2 regions of the Arthrobacter sp. V1I9 genome follow, and region 1 is predicted to be linked to the other one. Evidence: riboswitches for the same ligand, from Rfam matches in the RefSeq annotation. Region 1 holds a riboswitch; the other holds the start of a gene.
The links. Region 1 has a riboswitch for glycine ahead of gcvP (aminomethyl-transferring glycine dehydrogenase). Riboswitches for the same ligand answer to the same signal wherever they lie in the genome.
Positions count from the first base shown of each region.

Region 2: another riboswitch for glycine. It lies ahead of gcvP (aminomethyl-transferring glycine dehydrogenase); the one in region 1 lies ahead of gcvP (aminomethyl-transferring glycine dehydrogenase).

Region 1 covers NZ_JAUSYU010000001.1:3,022,897-3,033,498, reverse strand. The annotation lists gene QFZ70_RS14165 (APC family permease) at 1-461, opposite strand, end outside; gene QFZ70_RS14160 (agmatine/peptidylarginine deiminase) at 458-1,483, opposite strand; gene QFZ70_RS14155 (nitrilase-related carbon-nitrogen hydrolase) at 1,549-2,577, opposite strand; gene QFZ70_RS14150 (Dps family protein) at 2,793-3,272, shown strand; gene QFZ70_RS14145 (MFS transporter) at 3,379-4,959, opposite strand; gene QFZ70_RS14140 (TetR/AcrR family transcriptional regulator) at 5,025-5,564, shown strand; glycine riboswitch at 5,655-5,753, shown strand; gene gcvP (aminomethyl-transferring glycine dehydrogenase) at 5,936-8,863, shown strand; gene gcvT (glycine cleavage system aminomethyltransferase GcvT) at 8,875-10,035, shown strand; gene QFZ70_RS14125 (L-serine ammonia-lyase) at 10,379-10,602, shown strand, end outside.
Region 2 covers NZ_JAUSYU010000001.1:411,280-421,881, forward strand. The annotation lists partial or broken gene QFZ70_RS01905 (GPP34 family phosphoprotein) at 1-690, shown strand, start outside; gene QFZ70_RS01910 (hypothetical protein) at 1,923-2,267, shown strand; partial or broken gene QFZ70_RS01915 (VOC family protein) at 2,366-2,470, opposite strand; gene QFZ70_RS01920 (hypothetical protein) at 2,541-2,879, opposite strand; gene QFZ70_RS01925 (DoxX family protein) at 3,256-3,819, shown strand; glycine riboswitch at 4,019-4,116, shown strand; gene gcvP (aminomethyl-transferring glycine dehydrogenase) at 4,278-7,142, shown strand; gene gcvT (glycine cleavage system aminomethyltransferase GcvT) at 7,152-8,288, shown strand; gene gcvH (glycine cleavage system protein GcvH) at 8,387-8,770, shown strand; gene glyA (serine hydroxymethyltransferase) at 8,782-10,083, shown strand; gene QFZ70_RS01950 (L-serine ammonia-lyase) at 10,297-10,602, shown strand, end outside.

The sequences.
Region 1 (10,602 bases):
GCGGCCAGCTCAGCAAGCTCCGGCGAGCCCGTGAGCTGGGAGAGGAAGAGGTAGAAGAAGTCAACGGCCACGCCGGCCAGGTTGGACAACACAATGATGTTGGCGGCGAGCAGCCCCCATCCGCCCATCCAGCCGACCCAGGGACCGAATGCCTTGGTAACCCAGGTGAAGGTGGTGCCGCTGTCCGGGGAGTCGGCGTTGAGCTCCCTGTAGGCCAGCGAGACCAGGATCATCGGGATGAACCCGATCAGGAAAATAACCGGCAGCTGCAGCCCGGCTTCGTTCACCGTTGGCCCCAGCGCGCTGGTGAGCGTGTACGCAGGGGCAATGGTTGAGATACCAAGGACGACGACGGCGAGGAGTCCCAGCTGCCCGCCCTTCAGGCCCTTGGGGGTGATTCCGTGGGCGGTGCCGGGAGCATGCCCGCCGGCGGAGGCGTCCTTGCGGATGGTTTCTGTCATGACACCACTTTCTGGGAGGCAGCAGGCTGCTGTTGGGTGATGCAGTGGATCCCCCCGCCGCGGGCAAACAGCTCCCGTGCGTCGATGGCGACGATGCGCCGTCCGGGGTAGGCCTCCGCCAGGATCTGCAGGGCCTTGTCGTCCTGGGGGTCATTGAAGCTGCAGGCGATGACGCCCCCGTTGACCACCACGTGGTTGATGTAGCTGTAGTCCACGAAGCCTTCATCGTCCCGGAGTGCTTCGGGAGCGGGGACTGGGATGATGTTCCACTGCCGGCCGGCGGCGTCCGTGGTGCCGCGCAGGAACTCGATGATTTCCCGGCTGACCTCGAAGTCCGGATGTTCCGGGTTCTCCTGCGAGTGGACCAGCAGCGTGCCGGGGGAGGGGATGGCGGCCACAATGTCCACATGGCCGCGGGTGCCGAAGCGTTCGGAGTCCCGGGTCAGGCCCCGCGGCAGCCACACCACATGGGTGGCGCCGATGGTGCTGGCCAGTTCCTGCTCGACATCCGCCCGGCTGAGGCCTGGATTGCGTCCGGGATCCAGCTGCACGGTTTCCGTAACGAGGACCGTCCCCTGGCCGTCCACCTGGATGCCGCCGCCCTCGTTCACCAGTGCTGAGACGATGTGCCGCGCACCTGAGCGCCCGGCCACCTCGCCGGCGATCAGGGCATCCTTGTCCCACTTCGCCCAGTCCTGCCCGCCCCAGCCGTTGAACACCCAGTCCACGGCACCGAGCTGCCCCTCGCCGTCCAGGACGAAGGTGGGGCCGAAGTCGCGCATCCACGCGTCGTTCAGCGGGGCCGCAAGCACCTCAACGTCAGGGTGCAGGTAGGCGGCGGCTGTTGTGACGTCGTCGGGATCCACCACCATGGTGACAGGCTGGAATTCGACGGCGGCATTCGCCACCGCGGCCCAGGTGGACCGGGCCGCGTGGGCGGCTTCAGCCGACTCGCCAAGGGTGTAGCCGCCGGCAGGAAAGGCCATCCACAGCCGCTCCTGGCGGGCTGTTTCAGCAGGCATTCGCCACTGCGGGGCCTGCGAAGCCAGCAGCGGTACGCCGGCGTCCTGATGCACCGCGGCGGCGGTCACGAGCAGACCTCCGCGAACCCGCGCTCGCCGCCGATGGATTCATTCGGGCGGACGGGTTCGGTGAGGCGGCCGTAGGTGTCCGGGCGGCGCGTTGCCAGGAAGGGGAACAGCGTCAGCCAGTCCTTCCGCTGGTCCAGGTCCACATCAGCAACCAGGACAGCCGATGCGTCGCGGGGTGCCTGGGCGAGGATGCGGCCGTAGGGATCGGAGATGAAGGACGATCCGTAAAAGTTCAGGGTGCCTTCACTTCCCCAGCGGTTCGGCGCGATCATAAAGAGCCCGTTGGCGATGCCGTTTCCTACAATCACCTGCTGCCAGAGCGGCTGGGTATCAAAATCGGGGTGGTCAGGCTCTGAACCGATAGCCGTGGGGTAGACCAGGATTTCCGCGCCTCCCAGGGAGTACAGCCGGGCTACTTCAGGGAACCATTCGTCCCAGCAGGTGGGCATTCCCAGCCGGGCGCCGCCGAGTTCGGCGGGCGCATGGACCTCGTAGGCGTCAGCGGCGGCCGGGCCCTGGCGGAAGAACTTGTCCTCGTAGTAGCCGGCGGTAACCGGGATGTGGAGTTTGTGCGTCCGTGCCAGGAGCTCGCCCTCGGGTGAGACCAGGATGGCCGTGTTCAGGCCCAGCCCGTCATCCTGTCCGTCAGGGTCTTCGGCCCGCTGGTACAGGGACGCGTGGACGGACACCCCGTAGCGCCGGGCAGCGTCCGCGGCAAACCGGAAGGTGGGGCCGGTGAGCAGGTCCTCCGCAATATCCGACGGCCGGGAACGGGTGGGGCCCTCGGCGGGATCGTTGTGCGGCAGCGTGTCGGCAGGGTACCGCGAAAGCGTCAGCTCAGGCAGGAAAACAACGGAGGCGCCAAGACGGGCGGCCCGGCCGATGCCCTCGTTCAGTTCGGCCTCGACGGCTGCACTGTCTGCTTGCCACCGGTGCTGGACCACGCCAACGCGCAGGGCCGGCCGGCCGGACGGCGATGTCCGGGCCAGGGAGGCGGGGGCCTCGAGGCAGGTAATTTCAATCATGTTTACTACTCCATTGAGACGGCGGTCACTAAATGAATGACGTTCATTTAGTATGGGGGCTCCATCCGCCCGGATGCAAGGGGAAATATGAACCGCGTTCGTTTATGTCCAAAAAACACATTAGTAAGCTCACTGAGAAATTTCCCGGGAGTGCCGTCCTTTGCCGCACGCGGGGCTGGTAGCGTCAGGATTACTGGACCAATCGAGGAGGACGAATGAAAGCTTCACCGACACTGACCAACAACCTGCAGGCTGTGCTCACGGACCTGATCGAGCTGCATATCCAGGGCAAACAGGCCCACTGGAACATCGTGGGAACCAACTTCCGGGACCTCCACCTGCAGTTGGACGAAATCGTTGACGCCGCCCGCCAGTTCGCTGATGATACGGCCGAGCGGATGCGCGCCCTGCACGCACTCCCTGACGGGCGCAGTTCCACGGTGGCAGAGGCCACGAGTCTCGCTCCCTTTCCTGAGGGGCTGATCAGCACCAAGGATGCCATCGAGCGTATTGTTGCTGCCCTCGAGGCTGCCGTGGGCACCATGCGGAAAGTCCACGATGAGGTTGATGAGGAAGACCCCACGTCGGCTGACCTTCTGCACGAGTTCATCGCCAAGTTCGAGCAGTTCGCATGGATGGTCAACGCCGAAACCATGAAGCCCACCGCGAGCGTGACCGCGCCCGACGCGCAGTAGCTCTCCAGGAGCGCAGCACAGCGCCCGGCGCCGGACTTGAAGTCCGGCCGCCGGGCGCTGTTTTTGTGCCTGCGGGCGGGGCTGCCTGTGGTGCGGCCCATGCCGCCTACTGTGCCTTGGGCACCTTCCGCAGCACGACGGCGGCCAGGACCGCCGCCGTCGCCATCAGTACCAGCCCGATTGCGGCGGTGACGTGGACGCCGGAGTCGAAGGCGGCGCCGGCTGCATGCCGGACGGCGTCCGCGAGTGGAGCGGGCAGACTTGCTGCGAGCTCCATGGCTCCGGCCAGGGTTTCACCGGCATGCGCAGTGCCGTGCCCGGAGGCGGGCGCTGGAAGGCCTTCCGGGAGCCGCAGGTTGTGCTGGTAGGAGGCCGTGAGGATGGAGCCCAGCACGGCAGTTCCCAGGAGGGCGCCCACCTCGTAACCCGTCTCCGAGATCGCTGAGGCCGCCCCCGATTTTTCCGGTGGCACGCTTCCGAGGATGAGGTCATTGGAGATTGTCTCGGCGGTTCCCACGCCCAGTGCCAAAACCAGCAGGGCAGCGAGCAGCAGTGCCGGGCCGTTGGCATGGCTGCCGAACGTCACCATGCTGTAGCCGGCGGCACTCATGGCCAGCCCCGCGCCCACCACGAAACCCGGCCGGACCCTGCGTACCACCGGAACCACCGCGAGGCCCGCCACCACGGTTGCCACCAGCGCTGGAATCATTGCCACTCCTGCTGCGGAAGGGGACATGCCCTCGAGGAGCTGAAGGTGCTGGGCCAGGAAGAGGATAAAACCGTTGAAGGAGAACAGGGCCAGGACATTGGCGGTGATGGCCATGCTGAACACCCGGTTGCGGAACAGGGACATGTCCAGCAGCGGGCTCGTCAGCCGCTGCTGCCGGCGGACAAAAACAGTGCCCATTGCCAGGCCGAAGGCCGTGCTCCCCAGGGCCAGCGGACCGGCACCCTCCGTGGCGAATTCCTTGATGCCGTACACCACCGGAACCATGGTGAGCAGCGAGAGCAGGATGCTGGGCGCATCCACCCGGCCAGGCGAAGGGTCCTTGGATTCCGGGATGAATGCCGGCCCGAAGGCCAGCAGGGGCAGCATGAGGGGCACGGCCACCAGCAGGATTGCTCCCCACCAGAACTGCTCAACGAGCCACCCGCCGAAGATTGGACCGAGTGCGGCACCACCGGAGAACCCCGCGGCCCAGATGGCGATAGCCAGCCGCCGGCGGTTCGGATCCACAAAGATATTGCGGATCAGGGACAGCGTGGAGGGCATCAGCATGGCGCCGAAGAGGCCCAGGGCGGCGCGGCCGGCAATCAGCCAGCCGGCGCTGGGGGCAAAGGCCGTTACTGCGGAAACGGCTGCGAAGCCGATGCTCCCGGTGATAAGCAGCCGGCGGCGTCCGATTCGGTCGCCCAGGCTTCCCATCGCCACAAGCAGTCCGGCCAGCACCAGCGGGTACGCGTCCACAATCCACAGAAGCTCAACTCCGGACGTGCCCAGCGCGCTCGCGATCGCGGGCAGCGCAAAGGTCAGCGCCGTGTTGTCCACGGCAACCAGGAGGACAGGGAACATCAAAAGTCCCAGCGCGAGCCAGTCCCGCCATTTTGCGTTGGCGGGGTGCGGTTCAGCCGGAGCGGCTGACGTGTGAGGGGTGATGTTCTGTGGGGGAGTGGCGGAAGACATCATTCTTTAACTATACCGTCCGGACGGTATAGTTATGGAATCCAGCCCAACGATGGATGATGGGAACCATGCCCCGCAAACCCGTAGCCCGAGACGCAGTGCTCGATGCCTTTGAAGAACTCCTGATTGACGTGGGGGAAAGGGCTGCCACCCTGGATGCGGCGGCGAAGCGTGCCGGCGTCTCCAAAGGCGGCCTGCTGTACCACTTCCCTAACAAGGAAGCGCTGATCACCGCCACACTGGACCGGTTGGACCGCCTGGCAGGGGAGGACCTCGCCGCCATGGCGGCTGCGCCGGAAGGGGCTGCTGCCTACTTCATCCGGTCATCGCTGTGGTCCGATACCCCCATGGACCGTTCCTTTGTGGCTGCGACGCGCCTCGCCGAAGTGGCACATGAGGATGCCCGCCGCCGTTTTGCTGCCATCCAGCAGCAATGGCTGGACCTGATCGGGAAGGACGTGGGTGCGGCCATGGCCAAGGCTGTGCTCTATATGGGGGACGGGCTCTACTTCAACGCAATGTGGGAGAGCGGGCCCTCCGGAAACCCCGGCGACAGGCAGGCAGAGGTGGACGAACTCCTTGCCGCCGTCGATCGGTTGAGGGGCTAGCCGGTATTTGCTCCTGCGCTCGCGGCATAGGAGAATTGGTCCATGTGCGGGCCTTCACCGGCCGCCAGGAAAACCCAAATGAATAGCCTTTGATCTGCGGCGGGAGAGTTCTGCCAAAAGGTACAAGCAGGCGCCGTAGGAGCAATACCTCCCCAGGAATCTCACAGGCCCATGTACCGCCGCGGCGAGGCAACTCTGGAAAGTAGCAGGCTGTCCGCCTGGGGCATCCGGTCCCCGGATACCTGGACTGCCGTGCTCACCGACGGTGCAAGCGGGGCCAGCGGAAGCAGGCAACGCGGAAACTCTCAGGTCCAATTACAGAGCGGGGAGGAACCCGAACCGATGCGGCGTGCAATGACGCCGCCATAACCATGGAGTTCCCCGTGACTGTATCTTCGGCTTCCGCTTCTCCGGCTTCCACCGCCGCCGCCCCGGCTGCCGCCACCTTTGTCGACCGGCACATCGGCGCCCGCCGCGAGGCTGACGTTGAAACCATGCTCAAGGCCGTTGGCTACGACACCGTGGACGCGCTGGTTGATACTGCCGTGCCCAAGGACATTCGGCAGGACACCGCGCTGGAACTGGCGGGCGCACTGAGCGAGGTGGAGGCACTGGCTGAACTGCGCAGGCTGGCAGCGAAGAACAAGACCGCGGTGCAGATGATCGGCCAGGGCTACTACGACACCGTGACGCCGCCGGTGATCCGCCGCAACATCCTCGAGGGTCCGGCCTGGTACACCGCCTACACCCCGTACCAGCCCGAGATTTCCCAGGGCCGCCTGGAAGCCCTGCTCAATTTCCAGACCATGGTCCAGGACCTGGTGGGCCTGCCCATTGCCAACGCCTCCCTGTTGGACGAGGCCACCGCTGTGGCCGAGGCCGTACTGATGATGCGCAGGGCGAATAAGTCCACGGGACAGAATGCCGCTGCGCGGGACGGCAAAACGGTGCTGGACGCCGACTGCCTGCCGCAGACCATCGCCATCGTGAAGGGCCGCGCCGAGGCGCTGGGCTTCGAGGTTGAGGTCGCGGACCTCTCCAAGGGCCTGCCCGACGGCGGCATCAACGGCGTGGTGCTTCAGCAGCCCGGTGCTTCCGGCAGGGTTTTCGACCACAGCGCCGTGATCGCCGACGCCAAGGAGCGCGGGGCCCTGGTGACCGTTGCCGCGGACCTGCTGGCCCTGACCCTGATCACGCCCCCGGGTGAGCAGGGTGCCGACATCGCCGTCGGCTCGGCGCAGCGCTTCGGTGTTCCGTTGTTCTATGGCGGCCCGCACGCCGCTTACATGGCTGTTCAAAAAGGCCTGGAACGCTCGATGCCGGGCCGCTTGGTGGGCGTTTCCAAGGACTCCGCCGGGGTTCCTGCCTACCGCCTTGCCCTGCAGACCCGCGAGCAGCACATCCGCCGCGAGAAGGCCACCTCCAACATCTGCACCGCGCAGGCGCTGCTGGCCATCGTGGCCTCGATGTACGCGGTGTACCACGGCCCCGAGGGGCTGAAGGCGATCGCCCAGTCCGCGCATCAACACGCCAGGACGCTCGCCGCTGCCCTCAAGGCCGCTGGCCTAAACGTGCTCCACACCAGCTTCTTCGACACCGTCACGGTCTCCGTCCCGGGCAAGGCGGCGGGCATCGTGGCAGCCGCCGAGGCAAACGGCATCAACCTGCGCAGCATCGACGCCGACACTGTGGGGTTCTCCACTGATGAAACCACCACATCAGAAATTGTCGACGGCGTCCTTGAAGCTTTTGGGCTGGAAGCCTTTGGGGCTTCCGCCAGCGACTCCGAAGGTGACGCCGGGTTCGGCCTCGATGCCGCCGTCGAACGTTCCTCCGACTTCCTGCAGCACCCGGTGTTCAACACCTACCGTTCCGAGACGCAGCTCCTCCGCTACATCCGGAAGCTCAGCGACCGGGACCTGGCGCTGGACCGCACCATGATCCCGCTGGGCTCCTGCACCATGAAGTTGAACGCCACGGCCGAGATGGAAGCGATCTCCTGGCCGGAGTTCGCCTCCATCCATCCCTTCGCCCCGGACTCCCAGACCGAGGGCTGGCGAGAACTGATCGCTGACCTGGAAGCGCAGCTGACCGAAATCACGGGCTACGACCAGGTGTCCATCCAGCCCAACGCAGGTTCCCAGGGCGAGCTTGCCGGCCTGCTGGCGATCCGCGGCTACCACCACTCCCGCGGCGACCAGCAGCGCAACGTCTGCCTGATCCCGGCGTCCGCGCACGGCACCAACGCCGCCTCGGCGGTCCTCGCCGGCATGAAGGTGGTTGTGGTGGCCACCGCCGCCGACGGCACCATCGACCACGCCGACCTGTACGCCAAGATCGAGGCGAACAAGGATGCACTGTCCTGCATCATGATCACCTACCCGTCCACCCACGGCGTGTACGACGCCGACGTCCGCGAAGTCTGCGACGCCATCCACGCGGCAGGGGGCCAGGTGTACATAGACGGCGCCAACCTGAACGCCTTGGTTGGCCTCGCCCAGCCCGGCAAGTTCGGCGGCGACGTGTCCCACCTGAACCTGCACAAGACGTTCTGCATCCCGCACGGCGGCGGCGGACCGGGAGTCGGACCGGTCGCTGCCAAGGCACACCTGGCACCGTTTATGCCCGGTAACGCGGCCACCTGGACCGAAGGCAACGACGTCCCGATTTCTGCCTCAAAGTACGGTTCCGCCGGCGTGCTGCCCATCTCGTGGGCGTACGTCAAGCTCATGGGCGGCCAGGGGCTCACCGAGGCCACCAAGTCCGCGCTCCTGGCTGCCAACTACATCGCCGCACGCCTGAACGACTTCTTCCCCGTCCTCTACACGGGGGAAGGCGGGCTGGTGGCACACGAGTGCATCCTGGACCTGCGCGAGCTCACCGCCAAGACCGGCGTCACCGCCGAGGACGTAGCCAAGCGCCTCATCGACTACGGCTTCCACGCCCCCACCTTGGCGTTCCCGGTTGCCGGCACCCTCATGGTGGAGCCCACGGAATCCGAGGACCTCGGCGAGATGGACCGTTTTATTGAGGCCATGATCTCCATCCGGGCAGAGATCGACCAAGTGGCGCACGGGGACTTCACTGTGACCGACAGCCCGCTGCGCAACGCCCCGCACACCGCCGCGGCCGCCATCAGCAGCGACTGGGACCGCGCCTACCCGCGCGAGCAGGCGGTGTTCCCGGTGAAGTCGCTGAAGCAGGACAAGTACTTCCCGCCGGTAGGCCGCATCGACGGCGCGGCCGGCGACCGGAACCTGATCTGCTCCTGCCCGCCGCTGTCCGAGTTCGAGAACTAAGGACAAGGGCCATGACTGAGAAGTACACCGCTCTCTACGACGAGCACAAGAAGCTGGGCGCGTCCTTCACGGACTTCGGCGGCTGGCAGATGCCCCTGAAATACAGCTCCGAACTCGCCGAGCACCACGCCGTCCGCAAGAGCGCCGGCCTGTTTGACCTCTCCCACATGGGCGAGGTCTGGGTCACGGGTCCGGATGCCGCCGCCTTCCTCGATTACGCACTGGTGGGAAAGATCGCCGCCATGGCCGTGGGCAAGGCCAAGTACTCGCTCATCTGCAACGAGGACGGCGGCATCATCGACGACCTCATCGTTTACCGGCGCCCTGCGGCCGCGGGCACCGCACAAGGCAGCACCGACGCTTTCCTGGTGGTGCCCAACGCAGGCAACGCCGCGGTGGTGGCCGCTGCCTTCACCGAACGCGCAGCGGGGTTCAACGTCGTCGTTGATGACGCTTCCGCCGCGACGTCGCTGGTCGCCGTCCAGGGCCCTAAGGCGCAGGAGCTGCTGCTCCGCCTCGTCCCGGCCGCGCAGCACAGCCTGGTGACAGAGCTGAAGTATTACGCCGCCGTCGAGGTTCCGTTCCTGGTGGCAGGCGCCGGGCTGAACCTCCTGCTTGCCCGCACCGGTTACACCGGTGAGGACGGGTTCGAAATATTTGTAGCGAACGACGACGCCGCTGGCCTTTGGCAGGCACTCGTCGCCATTGCGGACGAGGGGGAGTTGACGCCGGCGGGCCTCGCCTCCCGCGATTCCCTCCGCCTGGAAGCGGGAATGCCGCTTTACGGCAACGAACTGTCCCTGCAGGGCGACCCGTTTGCCGCAGGGCTGGGACCCGTCGTTGGGCTTTCCAAGGCAGGCGACTTTGTGGGCAAGGCAGCACTGGCCGCCCAGAAGGCAGCCGGTGCCGGCACCACGTCCGGCCGCAGGCTCGTGGGCCTTAAAGGCCTGGGCCGCCGTGCAGGCCGGGCGCACTACCCGGTCCTCAAGGACGGCAACGTGGTCGGCCAAGTCACCTCCGGCCAGCCGTCACCCACGCTGGGATACCCGATAGTCATGGCGTACGTCGACGTCGGGTTCACCGAAGTGGGCACCGCCTTGGACGTTGATCTCCGAGGGAAGGCCGAGCCGTTCGAAGTGGTCAACCTCCCGTTTTACAAGCGCCCTCAGTAGGTTTGGTGCTCCGTGGTTGGCTTCGGGACCGGCAGACCGGACTTTTCACGCGTGCTCACCTCGGCCCGTCGGGTCCGAACTCCTCTGCATGCTCGGTCGCGAAGACGCCCGCTGAGCGGACGTGACGCTCCCTTAGACGCATGCTGCCGGAGTCCGCACCCAAAGGGGCCACAGTGGGTCACCTATCGCAGTCCAGCAGTCGGCGATTGTCGCAGTGGTGACATGCCGATGGTGGGTGAGCGGATTTCGGAAGTGTGCGTCAGAGGCGAGGAACGAGCCAGCACGCGGAGGAATTCGGTCACCCACCACCCCAACCAACCACGTTTTGTTAGGAACCACGCACATGGCTGTTGGTGTTTTTGATTTGTTTTCCATCGGGATCGGGCCTTCGAGTTCGCATACCGTTGGGCCGATGCGGGCTGCGGCTGTGTTCGCGGAGGAGCTGAAATCCTCCGGTGCCCTGGACCGTGTGGCGTCGCTGCGGGTTGATTTGTATGGGTCGCTCGCGGCGACCGGACACGGGCATGGGACGATGACCGCGATCCTGCTGGGGCTGGAGGGCTTCCA
Region 2 (10,602 bases), 2.6 Mb from region 1:
ACGACACAAGCGGCAAACCTGAAGTGCCGCTGTTCGCGCTTCGAACCACTGTGGCAGGGGCAATTCTGGCCGAGCTGGACCTGCTCGGTGCTGTGGAGCTGCAGGGGAAGCGCGTCAAAGCAACCGGTGCCACCCCGGCCACCGAGTTCGAGCACGAACTGGAACTCATCCGGGCGAAGTCCCGGCCGCACACTCCCAAGTGGTGGGTGGGCGTGCTGGGAGAGCCGCGCCGAAGTGCTGCGTGTCTACGAGGGGCTGGTGTCACTGGGCATCGTGGAACACGTGGGTGAAAAGCACCTGGGCCGGTTCCGTGCCGTGCGGTTCCCGGAGAAGGACCATGCTCCGGAGGCGGCGCTGCTGAAAAGGATCGAGGCCGCGCTCAGCGGTCCTGCATCCAACCTGGAGGCGCCGGATACCAGTGAAACCGCTGACGGGACGGGCGTTGTCGGTGGGGCGTCCGGGACGGCCGGGTCCGCGGAGCCCTCTGCCAAGGCCGTTGTCAAGGCGCCCGACCCTCGGACCATAGTGCTGATCGCCCTGCTTCAGGCTGCCGGGCTACTCGGCAAGCTCTTCCCCGATGCAGACAGGATCCGGGCCAGCGAGCTGTCGAAGGACTATTGGCCGTCCCGCGCGGTGGAGGACGAGCTTCGCCTGATCAGGCTGGCGGAGGAAGAGGCCGCAAACCTGTAACCCTGCCGAAGCCGCTGGGCGCTGTCGTTGTCTGCCTGGGTGTTGGCCGATCACCCAGCACTGGCACCGGTCCGGTTTTGTGCCCACTCGTTCCGGCTGATGCGTAATACCCGAATACTGGCCGGGGTCTTGACCAAACCGACCTGCTGCTGGGATAGTTTGGCACCCGGTGATCAGCACTGCACCGGACCGTATCTGCGCAGTATTGGGGGATGACCATGAGCGACCAGATCATCACTGCTGTCACACCTGGTGAGCGGCCAGGCCTGTTCCTTCTGGAGCAAGGCACAACAGCAACGGCTATGCCTGAGTGTGAAGCCGAGCGCCGGAACCGCCAGGCGTTACACGCCCTGGAAGTGGATTGGGGCAGAGGTGTGTTCGACTACGGGAAGATACGGGGGATACTTGCCGGCCCCAGCAGCGAAGAGTGCCACCCTGACCATGCCGTTTGGAGCGCTTGAGTACCTAGCGGGTGGTTAGACCGGTAAGTCGTCCGCGCTGGCGGCTAGTTCGCGCAACTCTTGGACGTGGGCTTTAAAGGCTTGTGAGCCGGCTTTTGTCAGGTGAACCCAGGTGTGGGTGCGGTGTTGACGGTGGCCTTGCTAAGGCCAGCGAAACCGGCCTGTTCAAGCACCTTCACATGCTTACTGAGAACGGTGTCGATAAGGGCAAGTGCGTCACGGATAACGCCGAACTGAGCCCCCTGCGGAGTTGGGTGGCGTCACCGCGTAAGAAAACTGCGATGCAATTTGCCGGCGTTTCCAACTTTGGTTGAAGCCGTTGACAAAAATTAAAGAAGTCCTGCAGCTAGTCATTATTGCGAAAGCGACCTTACCGTACTGGTCACGCTCCACCTACACATCGACGGCGCCCAGGGTATGGCCTGACGGTAGTTTTGAAGGACTGGATAAAAACATAAAAGTAGGTATGGTATCGGGTAACGCAAAGCATGGAAAGGCGTGATTCCGATGTCAGGAAAGTCTCCGAAAAGCAGCGCGGCTAAAAAGGCCGGCAAGTCAATTCTGGAAAAAAGAGCCGACAAAAGAGCTAAAAACGAAAACAGCGAAATTAACTTCGTAAAGCCGCGCAAGAACCAGCGCTAAACAAACCAGCGGGCAGCCGAATTTGGGACTCCTAGCCCGGCCGGCTGCCCGCGCCGTCCCAACAGAATCCGAGGGCCGCTGCCCCCGTCGCCGGGCCAGGCCGCTTGCTCAGTTACGAGGACCACCGCCATGAACACTTCCTTCAATGCCTTGATTGTCCCTGCCCGCCTCGTCCATCCGGTCCACATCGGACTGGTCCAGTTGGACTTGCCAGCACTGCAACGGCTGGCCGGTAGGGAAGTTGGAGTTGTGGCCGGCGGGGACTGGCACGTGTATCTGGACAGCGGGGGAATCAGATACACGGAGAACGTACGGGCGGAGGTCCTCATGCGCGAAGCGGGGGTCGACCTGGACGAAACCATCCACGGGACGGCCATGTTCCTGGGCCACGGAGGCCCGGGCGACGGGGCCGACGCTCCCCAGCACCTCATCAGACTGGCCGAGCAGCTGTTCGATATGCCGCCGGCCGCCTGACGCAGTGCTGCAGAGGGCGCGATGGAGGGCCCTAAGAGGCACCGGTCGGCGACGGGAAGTCCCGCCGTCGGCCGGTGCTGTCCCGCAGGTACGCAGCGTTACCGCGGGCTTATATCGATAACGCAGAAGCGGTTGCCGTCGGGATCGGCGAGGACTACGAAGTCAGGGTCCTCAGGGTACAGGTCCCAGTCGACACGTTGGGCGTAATCCCGACGGGACAGCCCCGCAGCAAAACCCAGTAGCTGGCCTGTGCCACTTTCACAGCAGGTCCGATCAGCCGATCCGGAGCGTGCGCGCGAGGCTGCTCGCAAACTCCCTCAGCGCAGTGACTTCAGCGTCCCCGTAGCCGCCTTCGCGGTGCGCGAGTGCGGCTTCCAGTTGGGCTGCCAGATGCCTCCTGTCACGCGCGGACACGGCCACGACGTCGGCGGCGGTCTTCACCCGGCGGACATTGAGCGTTTCCGCGCCGCCCCAGCGCTGCCCGCCCAGCATGAACTCCGCGCGTGTCACTTCCTTGAAGCGGGACGACAACTCTGCGAGCAATTCGGAGACTGCAGCGGGGTGGGACTGGTCATCCACCGTGATGTGGACGGCAATGGTGTGGCTGGTCATCGTGGCTCATCCCGCCTCTCAAGGGGTTTAATTATCCCGTACGCCGTGCCTCTGTGCAGCTGTTTTGGCGCGCCAAGTCCCTGCCAATGTAGGCGTCAGTATGTGTGAGAACTACATGCGGCTCTTCTCTGTAGACACCGCGATACCGACCCCCATGGGCACGGGCGGTGCAACGCCTGTCCCGCGATAGGCATGGCGGCCTCGAATGGCAGTAGTTCCATGAAGCAGAAACGCGGGCTGGGTAGCGGTGCGTCCCTGGAGCGTGGAACCACCCTTGCGCTGAACGAATGCCCGGGTGGGGGGGTGCAGGGAAGGCTTTTTGAGTCAAAATGGCAAGTGCAGCCGCAACGGCACAGCCACCACAAGGAGGAGTCCCATGAGCCCTGTAACTACCAGTCCTGAGGCCGCAGCCGCGGCGCAGAGCCTGTTCCGGGTTGCCCTCGGAGGTGTGCTCATTGCCCACGGGTCCCAGAAACTCTTCGGGTGGTTCGGCGGGGGAGGCCTCGAAGGCACCAGCAAGGGCATGCACGCCATGGGTTTTCGGCCGGCGAAACCCAGTGCCATCCTCGCCGGTGTAGGTGAAGCAGGAGCCGGCCTTGCCTTGGCCCTGGGCCTCGCCACCCCTGCCGCCGGCGCCGCCGCTGCAACCACGATGGGTGTCGCGGCGAGCGTCCACGCACCCAACGGCTTTTTCGCCACCGAGGGCGGCCTGGAGTACCCCGCCGTACTGGGCCTGGCCGCGGCAGCGTTCACCATCGGGGGTTCCGGGCCCTTCTCCCTGGATGCGCTCACCGGCCATGTCCTGGACCGGCCCTGGATGCGGGTTACCGCGTTGGCAGTGATCCCCGCAGCCACCGGCGCCCAGATCTACCGCCGGCGGAAAGCGCTGGCCAGCGACGCTCCTGCACCGGCTCCGGTCGCCGCGACGGAAGAAAGCTGAACGCGCTCCGTCCCCGGCGGGGCCTTGTGACGCGTTGGTGAGATCACGACGGCGGGACGTCCCGCCGTCGTACGCCGCCGCCTGGGAACGACGCGTCCGGGTGCGGGGCAGATTTCCGACCCATCGGACGGTAATTTTGCCACTCGGCACTGAAGACGGTAAGGTGTGAGTCGTGTCACCCACCAGTGGCACATGCTAATGATCTGCGGCGGGAGAGTCCTGCCGGTACGTTCTGCAGGCGCCGTAGGAGCAAATCCTCCCCAGGAATCTCTCAGGCCCACGTACCGCCGCGGCAAGGCAACTCTGGAAAGCAGTCCGGGCAACCGGGCTCACCGACGGTGCAAGTGGCGCCCTGCTAAAGAGCAGTGCAACGCAAAACTCTCAGGTCCAATACAGAGCGGGGAGGAACCCGAATCAACGTGGTGCTTAGGCGCCACCTGAATTATGGAGTTCCTCTCATGACGGTTCAATCGTCCCCAACCACCTTCGCAGACCGCCATATCGGCGCACGCCGCCAGTCCGACATCGACACCATGCTCAAGGCCGTCGGCTACGACAGCCTCGATGGCCTGGTTGACAGCGCGGTCCCGGATTCCATCCGCCAGGACAAGCCCCTCAGCCTCGAGAGCGCCCTCAGCGAAGTCCAGGTCCTCGCCGAGCTCCGAAAGCTCGCCGGCAAAAACAAGATGGCCGTGCAGATGATCGGCCAGGGCTACTACGACACCGTGACCCCGCCGGTGATTCGCCGCAACATTCTCGAAGCGCCCGCTTGGTACACCGCCTACACCCCGTACCAGCCCGAGATTTCCCAGGGCCGGCTTGAAGCGCTGCTGAACTTCCAGACCATGGTTCAGGACCTCACCGCACTTCCCGTGGCCAACGCCTCCCTGCTCGACGAGGCCACCGCCGTCGCCGAAGCCGTGCTGCTGATGCGCAGGGCCAATAGGGCCACTGGCCAGAACGCAGGCGCGAAGGACGGCAAGACCGTCCTCGACGCCGACCTCCTCCCGCAGACCATCGCCATCGTCCTCGGCCGCGCCGAAGCACTCGGCTTCGAGGTGGAGGTCGCGGACCTCACCGACGGACTGCCCGACGGCAGCATCAACGGCGTGGTCCTGCAGCAGCCCGGCGTCTCCGGCCGCGTCTGGGACCAGACCGCCGTCATCGCCGCGGCCAAGGACCGCGGCGCGCTGGTCACCGTCGCCGCCGACCTCCTGGCCCTCACCCTCATCACCCCGCCGGGCGAGCAGGGCGCGGACATCGCCGTCGGCTCCACCCAGCGCCTGGGCGTCCCGCTGTTCTTCGGTGGCCCGCACGCCGCCTACATGGCGGTCCGCCAGGGCATGGAGCGCACCCTCCCCGGCCGCATCGTGGGCGTTTCCAAGGATGACGCCGGGGTCCCCGCCTACCGACTGGCCCTCCAGACCCGCGAGCAGCACATTCGCCGCGAGAAGGCCACGTCCAACATCTGCACCGCGCAGGCCCTGCTGGCCATCGTCTCCTCCTTCTACGCCGTCTACCACGGCCCGGACGGCCTGAAGGCGATCGCAGAAACGGTCCACAACAACGCCCGCGCCCTGGCCACCACGCTGAAGACCGCCGGCCGCGAACTGGTGTCCGACACCTTCTTCGACACCCTCACCGTCCGCGTGCCCGGCAAGGCTGCCAAGGTGATCACTGCCGCCGAAGCCCGCGGCATCAACCTGCGCCTCATCGATGCGGACACAGTTGGCGTGTCAGTCGATGAAACCACGACGCCGGAGGTCCTCTCCGCGGTTGTTGTCGCCTTTGGCGCCGGTCCCGTTGCGGCGGCTTCCGGGTTCGAGCTGCCGGAGTCCGTGCTGCGCACCTCCACCTACCTGCAGCACCCGGTCTTCAACACGCACCACTCCGAAACCCAGCTGCTGCGCTACATCCGCCGCCTCTCGGACCGGGACCTGACGCTGGACCGCACCATGATCCCGCTGGGCTCCTGCACCATGAAGCTGAACGCCACCGCCGAGATGGAAGCCATCTCCTGGCCTGAGTTCGTCTCCATCCACCCGTTTGCCCCGGATTCGCAGACTGCCGGCTGGCGGGAGCTGATTTCCGGGCTCGAAGCCGACCTGGCCGAGATCACCGGGTACGACCAGGTGTCCATCCAGCCCAACGCCGGTTCCCAGGGTGAACTGGCCGGCCTGCTGGCGATCCGCGGCTACCACCACTCCCGTGGCGAGGCTCAGCGCAACGTGTGCCTGATCCCGGCTTCGGCCCACGGCACCAACGCAGCCTCCGCCGTCCTCGCCGGCATGAAGGTGGTTGTGGTGGCTACTGCTGCCGACGGCACCATCGACCACACCGACCTGCACGCCAAGATTGAGGCCAACAAGGACGTCCTTTCGGCCATCATGATCACGTACCCGTCCACCCACGGGGTGTACGACGCCGACGTCCGCGAAGTCTGCGATGCCATCCACGCGGCCGGCGGCCAGGTGTACGTCGACGGCGCCAACCTGAACGCGCTTGTCGGGCTGGCGCAGCCGGGGAAGTTCGGCGGCGACGTGTCCCACCTGAACCTGCACAAGACCTTCTGCATCCCGCACGGCGGCGGCGGACCCGGCGTCGGACCGGTTGCTGCGAAAGCACACCTGGCGCCGTTCATGCCGGGTGATGCCAACAAGGCTGCGCACGAGGCCGGACACGGCGTCGCGATCTCCGCTTCCCGCTTCGGCTCCGCCGGCGTGCTGCCCATTTCCTGGGCCTACGTGAAGCTGATGGGCGGACAGGGCCTGACCGAGGCCACCAAGTCCGCGCTGCTCGCTGCGAACTACGTGGCTGCCCGGCTGGACGAGCACTTCCCGGTCCTCTACACCGGGGAGAGCGGCCTCGTGGCGCACGAGTGCATCCTGGACCTGCGCGACCTGACCGCCAAGACCGGCGTCACCGCGGAGGACGTGGCCAAGCGCCTGATCGACTTCGGCTTCCACGCCCCCACGCTGTCCTTCCCGGTGGCGGGGACGCTCATGGTGGAGCCCACCGAGTCCGAGGACCTCGCGGAGATCGACCGCTTCATCGAGGCAATGATCACCATCCGCAAGGAAATCGACCAGGTGGCCGCCGGTGACTTCACCGTGGAGAAGTCTCCGCTGCGCAACGCACCCCACACGGCAGCCGCCGTCGTCTCCTCCGATTGGAACCGGACGTATCCGCGTGAGCAGGCCGCTTTCCCGGTGGCCTCGCTCCGGCAGGATAAGTACTTCCCGCCCGTCGGCCGCATCGACGGCGCGGCAGGGGACCGCAACCTGGTCTGCTCCTGCCCGCCGCTTTCCGAATTTGAGAACTAGGGAATTCCGTTGACTGAGAACTACACTGCGCTCTACGAGCAGCACAAGATCGCCGGCGCCTCCTTCACCGACTTCGGCGGCTGGCAGATGCCCCTGAAGTACAGCTCCGAACTGGCCGAGCACCACGCCGTGCGCAACGCCGCCGGCCTGTTCGACCTCTCCCACATGGGTGAAGTCTGGGTCACCGGCCCCGACGCCGGAGCTTTCCTCGACTACGCCTTGGCCGGCAAGCTGTCCGCCGTCGCCGTGGGCAAGGCCAAGTACTCGCTGATCTGCCAGGAAGACGGCGGCATCATCGACGACCTCATCTCCTACCGCCGCCCGTCTCCTGAAGAAGGAGTGGACAAGTACCTGGTAGTCCCGAACGCGGGCAACGCTGCGGTTGTGGCCGCGGCATTGGCCGAGCGGGCAGCCAGCTTCGATGTCTCCGTGGAAGACGTCTCGGCTGAGACCTCGCTGGTTGCCGTGCAGGGCCCGAACGCAGAGGCCATTCTGCTGCAGTTGGTCCCCGCCGGGCAGCACTCGCTGGTGAACGAACTGAAGTACTACGCAGCGGTCGACGTGGAAATCTCCGGCCAGGAGCTGCTGCTGGCCCGCACCGGGTACACCGGCGAGGACGGCTTCGAAATCTACGTTCCCAATGAGGACGCCGCCCGTTTGTGGGACGCGCTGCTGGAGGTGGGCGCGGGCCACGGACTCATCCCCGCCGGCCTGGCCTGCCGCGACTCGCTCCGCCTGGAAGCCGGCATGCCGCTCTACGGCAACGAGCTTTCCCGCGACGGCAACCCTTACGCCGCAGGCCTGGGTCCGGTGGTCTCGCTCAAGAAGGAGTCCGACTTCATCGGCAAGGCCGTGCTGGCGGAGCTCAAGGAACTGGGCGCAGGATCCACGTCCGGCCGCAAGCTCGTGGGCCTCAAGGGCCTCGGACGCCGCGCCGGCCGCAGCCACTACCCGGTCCTCAAGAACGGCAACGTGGTGGGCGAGGTGACCTCCGGCCAGCCCAGCCCCACCCTGGGGTACCCGATCGCCCTGGCCTACGTCGACGTCGAACACACAGAACTTGGCACCAAGCTGGACATCGACCTCCGCGGCAAGCCCGAGCCCTTCGAAGTAGTCCAACTCCCGTTCTACAAGCGCACCAAGTAGCCAAACGCTCTCTCACTTAACGCGGAACGCTCTCTCACTTAATGCGTGTTTTGAGCCAACGCTCTCTCACGTTTTCATACCTACCTAAGGAAATACACATGGCAAAAGTTGTTGCTGAACTGAAGTACTCCGCCGAGCACGAGTGGGTTGCTGTTGACGGATCCGGCCCCACCAACATCGGGATCTCGGCTGTGGCTGCCGAGGCGCTGGGCGACATTGTGTACGTGGACCTGCCCGAGGTTGGCTCAACCGTGACCGCGGGGGAGACCTGCGGCGAGGTGGAATCCACCAAGTCCGTCTCCGACCTTTACGCCCCGGTGACCGGTGAAGTCGTCGAGATCAACGACGAGGTGGTCTCCGACCCCGCGCTGATCAACAACGATCCCTACGGCGCGGGCTGGCTGTTCAAGGTGGCCGTCACCGAAGAAGGCCCCCTGATGTCCGCTGAAGAGTACGCCTCAGCCAACGGCGGCGAGCTGTGAGCGGCGCGGGCATGACCACCACGGTAGCTTTCGAGCAGATCGTCTCCCCGTCCCTGGACGCGGACCTCTCCGCGCTGGATCCGGAGGTCGCGGCGAAGATCGACGACGAACTCACCCGCCAGCGCGACGGCCTGGAGATGATCGCCTCCGAGAACCACACCGCCGTCGCCGTGATGCAGGCGCAGGGCTCGGTGCTGACCAACAAGTACGCCGAGGGCTACCCGGGCAAGCGCTACTACGGCGGCTGCGAGCACGTGGACGTCATCGAACAGCTCGCCATCGACCGGATCAAGGCTCTCTTCGGCGCCGGTTTCGCTAACGTCCAGCCGCACTCGGGCGCGCAGGCCAACGCCTCGGTGATGCACGCGCTGATCAAGCCGGGCGACACCATCATGGGCCTGAACCTGGCCCACGGCGGCCACCTCACACACGGTATGAAGATCAACTTCTCCGGCAAGCTCTACAACGTGGTGCCGTACGGCGTCCGCGAGGACACCCACACCGTGGACATGGCCGAGGTGGAGCGCCTGGCGCAGGAAACCAAGCCGGCGCTGATCGTAGCCGGCTGGTCCGCCTACGCCCGCCAGCTGGACTTCGCCGAGTTCCGCCGGATCGCCGACTCGGTGGGCGCCTACCTGATGGTTGACATGGCGCACTTCGCCGGGCTCGTCGCCGCGGGACTGCACCCATCGCCGGTGCCGCACGCGCACGTCACCACGTCCACCACGCACAAGACCCTCGCCGGTCCGCGCGGCGGCATCATCCTGACCAACGACGCCGACATCGCCAAGAAGATCAATTCGGCTGTGTTTCCCGGCCAGCAGGGCGGCCCGCTGGAGCACGTCATTGCCGGCAAGGCCGTGGCGTTCAAGATCGCAGCGTCGGCGGAGTTCAAGGAGCGCCAGGAGCGCGTCCTGGCCGGTGCCCGGATCCTGGCCGAGCGCCTGGTCCAGCCGGACGTCACGGCCAAGGGCATCAGCGTGATTTCCGGCGGCACCGACGTGCACCTGGTCCTGGTGGACCTGCGCAACTGCGAGCTCGACGGCCAGCAGGCCGAGGACCGCCTCGCGGACATCGACATCACCGTCAACCGCAACGCCGTCCCGTTCGACCCGCGCCCGCCCATGGTCACCTCCGGCCTGCGGATCGGCACCCCTGCGCTGGCCACGCGCGGCTTCGGCGAGGAAGCCTTCCGCGAGGTTGCGGACATCATCGCCGAGGCTTTGACGGCCGACGCCGGCACCGACCTTTCCGGGCTGCGTCACCGCGTAGAGGCACTAGCAGCCGCCCACCCCCTCTACCCGGGGCTTTAATCACCCCCGGGACCGTCGGACCGGACATTTTCACGCGTGCTGCGCCCCACCGGCACCCTTGCCTCGCAAGCTCGGCGAGGGACCCTGCCGGTGTGGGCCCACTTCGTCGCTTTGACGCACGCTTTCGAAAAGTCCGGCTCCGCCGGCCCCTCGTGCCCACGTCGCCTTGGTGACGCTTTACCGCTCGCTACACGTCTAGTAAGGAATCCCAGCATGGCCGTTGGCGTATTCGACCTTTTCTCAATTGGTATCGGCCCCTCGAGTTCGCACACTGTGGGGCCGATGCGGGCTGCTGCTGTCTTTGCGGAGGAGCTCAAGGGCTTCGGCAAGCTCGCGGACGTGGCTTCGCTGCGGGTTGATTTGTACGGGTCGCTCGCGGCGACCGGCCACGGGCATGGGACGATGACCGCGATCCTGCTGGGGCTGGAGGGTTACCATCCGGAGCTGATCCTGCCCGAAGAGGTGGAGGAACGGCTGGCAACCATCGCCGAAACCGGGGTGCTGCAGCTTGCCGGTGCC